DNA from 3 places in the Nonomuraea sp. 3N208 genome. Region 1 is predicted to be linked to each of the others. Evidence: riboswitches for the same ligand, from Rfam matches in the RefSeq annotation. Region 1 holds a riboswitch; each other region holds the start of a gene.
The links. A riboswitch is a leader RNA that binds a small molecule or an ion and turns the genes downstream of it on or off. The one in region 1 is predicted to bind cyclic di-AMP.

Region 1 (2,256 bases):
GCCGTCGCGGTCGTCGGGCGGCGTGGCCATCAGCACCGCGAGCGCCTCCGCGGTCGGCGGGGCGACCTCCGGGCCCGGCGTCGACATGATCGAGGTCAGGGTCAGCACCCGTCCGGGATGCCGGATGGCGAGGGTCTGGGCGATCATCCCGCCCATCGACGCGCCGACCACATGGGCGGCGGGCCGGCCGAGGACGTCCATGAGGTCGGCGGCGTCGTCGGCCAGGTCGTCGAGCAGGTACGGCGCGGGCTTCCCCGCTTGGGGGACACCCGCGTCGTGGAAGTGCGTGGACAGGCCCGCGTCGCGGTTGTCGAACCGTACGACGTGGTGGCCCTGCTCCGCCAGGAGCCGGCAGAGCCCCTCATCCCAGTGGATGAGCTGAGCGCCGAGCCCCATGATGAGGAGCAGGGGTCGTCCTGCCGGTGAGCCGAAGGTCTCGTAGGCGATGTCGATGCCGTTGACGGCTGCGCGCATGGTCACGGAGACCAGAATGACATTCTGGTCTCCGTGTCGTAAAGTCAGCGCCTGATGAGCCTGCGCACGCGCTTGTGGCCGAGCACCGCGCCGCCCCCGGCCATGGCCAGGGCACCCGCGAGGAGGACGCCGCCCACGGCGCTCGACTCCTCGGCCTCGGTCTTGGACGCGACGGCGTTCTCCGGCGGAGCCGCGACCGCCTTGCCGCCGGCGGGCTCCTCGGCGGGCTTGACCTCGGTGGACTTGACCGCGGGGGGCTTGAGCTGGGCAGGCTCCTCCTCGGCAGGCTTCTCCTCGGCCACGACCGTCGGAGGCTTGGCCGGGTTGGTGTCCTTCCTGGCCCATGCGCCGGTGGAGAAGGGGACCGGGTAGTTCTTCTTGCCGACGCCGTTGCCCCACTTGGTGATGACATAGTCGACGTCGATGTGACCCTGGCCGCCGACGCCGTCCACGCTGAGCGTGTTGGGGTTGAACCTGCCGCCCGTCAGCTCCGCGAAGGTCTTGGCGTCCAAGTCGAGCATGATGCCACGGTTGGAGGGCACGCCCGGACCGCGGTCGCCGACGAAGAAGGGGAGCTTCTTGCCCTTGTAGACCACGTATCCCTCGGTCAGCAGCGGCCAGCTCGGACTGGCGGCCAGCCCTTTCTGCATGGGCTTGCCGCTGGCGGGCATCCCCGTGTCACCGTTGCGGCCGGAGCCGTCGTCCCAGTAATAGGACGCCGTGGTCGAGCCCTTGAGCAGTACCTTCTCGTCGGTGTCGGAATCGGCGTGGGCCGCCGTACAGGCGATGGCCACAACGGTGGTGGCGGAGGTGGCGAACAGGGCGCAGGAACGCAGGCCAAAACGTGCAGACATGGGGCAGTGAGGTCCTTTGCGAGGGGTCAGGGACACGCGCTCCCGGAAAAAGGGCATAGCAAGGCAGAACGCCGAACGGGGGTTACTACGCGGAGCGCGAAAGGAGCCTGGGAAAAGGGCCGATCAGCCGGAGGCCGGCACGACGCTGTCTGGGGGTACGTACATCAATGCGGTGTCCTCTCCATCACGCCTACCGGGTTAGCTGACGGGTTCGGGCGGTGGAGATGCCCTACCGGCACGTGGCCGGATTCACCCCGAGGGATGGGTCCCCGGTTCCCGATCTATCGGGACTCGGCTAGGTAATGGCCCACACTTTAACCACGTATTCCGGACACACGCAAACAAATCATCATGAATCCGTCGAAAGATCTACCTAAGGATGTAAAGGCCCAAATCGGGCGAAGATCGGCCTCCGCGGGCATAGAAAAAGGGGGCACGGCCTGCCGTGCCCCCTCGCAATCCCAGCCTCAGCCGCCGCTCTTGCGCCTGAACGATCTTTTACTCGCAGCCGGACCGTGCGCCCCGTGGATCTTCGATGGGTCACCGCCCCTGCCACCCGCGCCCGAGCCCGCGTGCTGGTTGCGCTTGCGCTCCAGCGCCTCGCGGAACTTGCGCTTCATCTCGTCCTCGGAAGTTTCGCTGTTTTCCGGCTCGGGTGTATCCGCCATGAGGACCTCCATGGTGTTTGGGGACAATCACAGCTTCGCACGACGTCGGCCATGGCACGAAACTGGGGCCGCCGCGTGGCAGGTCGGCGCCTGGAGCAAAGGCGAACCGTTCCTGGTATTGCGTTGGTGCGCACCAGGGAAGCAAAGCGACATGATGGTCAACCCCCGGAGCGGCGATGAGTGTCCTCGGCCATGACCTGGCGATGGATCTGGGGGCGGCGTGCACCCGGATCTACGTCAAGGGCAAGGGCATCGTGCTG
Region 2 (2,256 bases), on a different contig from region 1:
CGTACGTATAGGTGATGAAGGTGATCGTATGAGGACAAAGCCATCACCCGGCACTCCGACCCCATCACGGTCCGCGAGACAGGTGTTCCTTGTCGAAGTCTTTTAGGGTCAGACTCCGAAGGCGCGGCGGATGACGGCGTCGAAGGCACGGTCCGAGAGCAGCCAGCGCATGAAGATCGTGGAGGCCCATGGTCGTCCGTGAACGCGCTTCCTCCTGAGCCCTGTCGTGCTCACACGCCCACGTAGAGTTCGGCGGCCGCGGCCGAGGACGTGAGCGCCCTGGTAAAGCGAATGCAGGAGTGCTTCAACAGCCGGCAATTCGACCAGGCCGCAGACCTGCACACCCCCGGCTTCTTCAGCCATCCGCTCGGCACCACAGGGTTCGAGGCGGGCAAAGACGCCTGGCGCACACTCGTTACCCGGTTTCCTGGCATACGCGTCGTCGCCCAGGACATCCTGGTTGACGGCGACAAGGCCGCCGTCCGCTCGACCGTCGAGGGGATCGCGGCCCCAGACGGCGACGCCCAGCCCATGCTGTTCGAGATCTTTCGCATCGACAATGGCCGGTTCGCGGAGATGTGGGGGGCCAGCACGGGATTCCCATCCTCGGCTAGCCCTGAGGATTTGCTCAACTAGCCCCGAAAATGTGCGTCGTGGGGTGGGCGACCGGTTCGGCAACCACAGAAAAGCGCTCCTCGCCTGGGACGATAAGGGGTGCCGATGTCCTTTTCGGCCCAGGTCGAGGAGCGCTTAACGACGTTCCACGCCCTCCATGCCTCCGCACGTCCCTGCTCGCACCCGATGGTCACCTGGCGGGATGATCAACACTGTCGTGGTGCTCAAACCCATCGACATTCTTCCGAATTCAAGATCGCTAAATGGTAGATGGCGTTCACAAGCTGGCCTCCGAGAAGTCCTCGACCTTCCTCGTGCCGTCTCCCGGGGCGATCGCAGATCGTATGCTTCAACCTGCCTTAAACGTTCTATCAAGCGCAGGTCAAGCCATCCGGACCGGTCTCTGAACATGAGCCTGCTCACCGAGACGGCGAATTCCTAGCCGAGCGGGGCTCCTGAGCCGTCACCAGGAGAGGAACTCGCCGACCACCGGTTTGTCCACTTGTAAACCTTTTGGTTGATACATTATGTTATGCGCCATACGTCCGGTTTATCCGGTTGTTGCATTGACCATCGCATGACATCACAGTCCTGTCTGTGACCGCTGAATCCGCCTTCGGGCGGAACCGGGGACCCAGTCGTTCGAACTTGGGGTGAATTGGCGCCGAGGTGCCATAGGGCAGCTTCCATGCCCGAACCCGTCAGCTAACCCGGTAAGCGGTATGGAAGCAAGGAGAACTCCCTACCGATGGCCGACCATCGTCTTACCCCTGCCCCGAAGACCAGCGTCACCCGAATGGCCAACCGCATGGCCACCCCCGGCATCTTGCTGAAGTCCGCGGTCACCGGGTTGCTGGCCGTGACCACCGCCGTGGCGGGTGCGAGCGTCGCCAGTCCCGCGCACGCCGACAGCGACACGCTCGTCTACGGCCAGGACGTCTCCAACTACCAGCCGACGCACGATTGGGCCGCCAGCGGCGCCAAGTACGGCATCGTCAAGGCGACCGAGGGCGCCGATTTCAGAGACCGTGCCTTCGCCCGTCACTGGGCCGAGATGGCCAAGCAGAACATGGTGCGCGGCGCTTACCATTACGGTCACCCGGCCAACGACCCCGTCGCCGAGGCCGACTTCTTCCTATCCGTGGTCAACAAGCAGCCGGCCAGGAGCGGTGACCTCCTCGTCCTGGACCTGGAGACCACCGACGGCAAGTCCGTAGCCCAGGTCAACGCCTGGGCCAAGAAGTGGCTGGAGCGAGTGAGGGCCAAGACCGGCATCACCCCGCTGTTCTACTCCGGCTGGAACTTCGCCAGCAGATATGGTCAAGGCCTCGGCCAGTACCCGCTGTGGGTCGCCCACTACAGCAAGGCAAGAGGCACGGTCCTGCCGCCCGCACCGTGGAAGACGTGGACCATCCACCAGTACACCGACAGCCCAGTGGACCAGAACGTCACCTCCGTGAGCCTGGACCGACTTCGCGCCCTGGGCCGCAAGTAACCGGGTCCGTGGTCGCGCGGCACGCTCCAGGCAGCGAACGCTCAAGGCCCGACAGCACCTCAGCCCCGAGGCGGCCCTGCCCCTCCTGCCGCCCGGTGGCTTCGCCGTTGCCCTGCAGTCCTTCGTCGTCTGGGCGAACTCGGCCA
Region 3 (2,256 bases), on a different contig from region 1:
TGGCCGCCGTCGGCTCCAGGAACCTGGGCCGCGCGCAGGCCCTGGCAGCGACGCTGGGCGCGGAGTCGGCCTACGACTCCTACGAGCGGCTGTGCGCCGACCCGGCCGTGGACGCGATCTACGTGGCCACTCCGCACGCCCAGCACCTCCAGGTCGCCGAGGCCGCCATCGCCGCCGGCAAGGCCGTGCTGTGCGAGAAGCCGCTTGCCGCCACCGTGGACGACGCCGAGAAGATGGTGCGCCTGGCACGCGAGGCAGGCGTCTTCTTGATGGAGGCCATGTGGATGAGGTTCAACCCCCTCATCCAGAAGATCGCCTCCGATGAGCGCTTCGGCGAGATCCGGTCCGTGCAGGCCTCTTTCGGCTTCACCCTGCCCTACGACCCCGCCCACCGGCTCTGGGCACCCGAGCTGGGCGGCGGCGCACTGCTCGACCTGGGGATCTACCCGTTCGGGCTGGCCCAGCTGCTCCTCGGCATGCCCTCCGGCCTGCGTGTCACCGGCTCCCTGGCCCCGAACGGGGTGGACGCGGAGACCGCCGGCGTTTTGCTCTATCCCGGCGGCAGGCATGCTCTCGTGGCGACCTCGTTGCTCGGGAATTACCCGAACGATGCCAGCGTTGTAGGCAGTCAGATGCGGGCAGACATCCAGGCTCCGTTCTGGGCGCCGCAGCGGATTCTCCTCACCGGGCCCTCCATGGAGCCGGAAGAGCACGTGCTCGATCCGGCCGACAACGGGTACGCCGGAGAGCTCCGCGAAGTCCGTGCCGCGACGGCCGAAGGCAGGACCGAAAGTTCGATCATGCCGCTTGACGAGTCCCTTGCCATGATGGGGCTTCTTGCCGACGCTCGCAGGCAACTTGCCTAGCTGGGCCTTTAGGCAGTTGTAATCCCCTTGCCCCATGTATTACCTTATGGGGCATCTTGCGGCATGCGTCCGGTTTGTCCGGACACGTCCGACCATCGCACGAAACATCACAGGACAGTCCTGTGACCGCTGAATCCGCCTTGCGCGGAACCGGGGACCCATGTCCTTTGGGGCGAATCGGCACTTCGGTGCCGTAGGGCAGCTTCCACGCCCGAGCCCGTCAGCTAACCCGGTAAGCGGCATGGAAGCAAGGAGTAACCCCTCGATGGCCAAGCACCCCATTTTCGCTGCCAACAAGATCAACATCGCCCGCGCCGCCCTCGGCGCCACCGTCCTCGCCGCTGCGTTCACCGCCCACGTCACAGGTGCCGCGTCGGCCGCGACGGACAAGCAGCCGGTCGCCTCCAAGGCCGAACAGGCCGGCATCAAGGCCGCGGCGACCGACAAGACCAAGATCAATGTCACCGCCGCCCAGGTCCTGGCCCTGGCCAAGTCCCAAGTCGGCACCAGTGAGAACGCCGCCGGCGGCGGCACCAAGTACCAGCAGTGGTACGCCAACTCCCAGCGCGCCGCCGAGACCATCGCCCGCGACGGCGGCAGCCGCGCCCACTACCTGAACGCCGCCTGGTGCGCGATGTTCGTCTCCTGGGTCGGCGAGCAGACCGGCGCCCGCCCGCAGGTCGGCTGGGACGCCTGGACCGTCGCCCACGCCAAGTGGTTCAAGGCCAACAACCGCTTCGGCACCGACGTCAGGCCCGGCGCCGTCGTGTTCTTCTCCTGGAACGGCAGCAAGGACATCAGCGACATCAAGCACGTCGGGTTCGTCGTCAAGGACAACCAGGACGGCACCATCTCCACCATCGAGGGCAACACCGGCAACGGCAAGGTCGAAGAGCGCACTCGGCCGAAGTCGCAGGTCGTCGGCTACGGCTACCCCGAGTACGCCGCCTGACGATCCCTGCGCCCGCACGAGCGCGCATCCCCACGCGGGACGCGCGCTCGCCGCGTTCACGGCCCGACCCTGAGCCGAACGCGCGCCCCTGCTGAGGCAGATGGGGTTCAGTCCAGGAAGAACCGCGCCAGAGCGGCTGCGACGGCGGCCGGGTCGTTCTCCATTGGGATGTGACCGGCGCGCGGGATGCGGACCAGGGAGGTGTTCGGCATCTCGGCGGCGAAACGCTCGGCGTGCCGGACCTCCTGGAAGGTGTCGTCCTCGCCCCACACCAGCAGCTTCGGCGTCCCGTCGGCCTGCAGCGCGGGCACCAGGTCCAGCGTGTAGCGGCTGTCGGCGGCGCCGGCCAGCGCCATCCACGACCGTCGCACCCGGGCGTCGTGCCACGGGTCCAGGTAGTCGGCCAGCTCGGCCTCCGTCGCCGGACGGGCCAGCGCG

Region 2: linked by a shared signal. The riboswitch ahead of ACTWPT_RS48590 (glycoside hydrolase family 25 protein) and the one ahead of ACTWPT_RS29465 (hypothetical protein) in region 1 are both predicted to bind cyclic di-AMP.
Region 3: linked by a shared signal. The riboswitch ahead of ACTWPT_RS31245 (CHAP domain-containing protein) and the one ahead of ACTWPT_RS29465 (hypothetical protein) in region 1 are both predicted to bind cyclic di-AMP.

What each region holds. Positions count from the first base shown of each region.
Region 1 covers NZ_JBQQBR010000020.1:182,172-184,427, forward strand. The annotation lists gene ACTWPT_RS29460 (alpha/beta fold hydrolase) at 1-474, opposite strand, end outside; gene ACTWPT_RS29465 (hypothetical protein) at 519-1,328, opposite strand; cyclic di-AMP (ydaO/yuaA leader) riboswitch at 1,501-1,635, opposite strand; gene ACTWPT_RS29470 (DUF5302 domain-containing protein) at 1,796-1,996, opposite strand; gene ACTWPT_RS29475 (rod shape-determining protein) at 2,173-2,256, shown strand, end outside.
Region 2 covers NZ_JBQQBR010000048.1:28,662-30,917, reverse strand. The annotation lists gene ACTWPT_RS48595 (ester cyclase) at 271-636, shown strand; cyclic di-AMP (ydaO/yuaA leader) riboswitch at 1,208-1,350, shown strand; gene ACTWPT_RS48590 (glycoside hydrolase family 25 protein) at 1,364-2,110, shown strand.
Region 3 covers NZ_JBQQBR010000022.1:147,433-149,688, reverse strand. The annotation lists gene ACTWPT_RS31250 (Gfo/Idh/MocA family protein) at 1-866, shown strand, start outside; cyclic di-AMP (ydaO/yuaA leader) riboswitch at 984-1,120, shown strand; gene ACTWPT_RS31245 (CHAP domain-containing protein) at 1,132-1,818, shown strand; gene ACTWPT_RS31240 (alpha/beta fold hydrolase) at 1,926-2,256, opposite strand, start outside.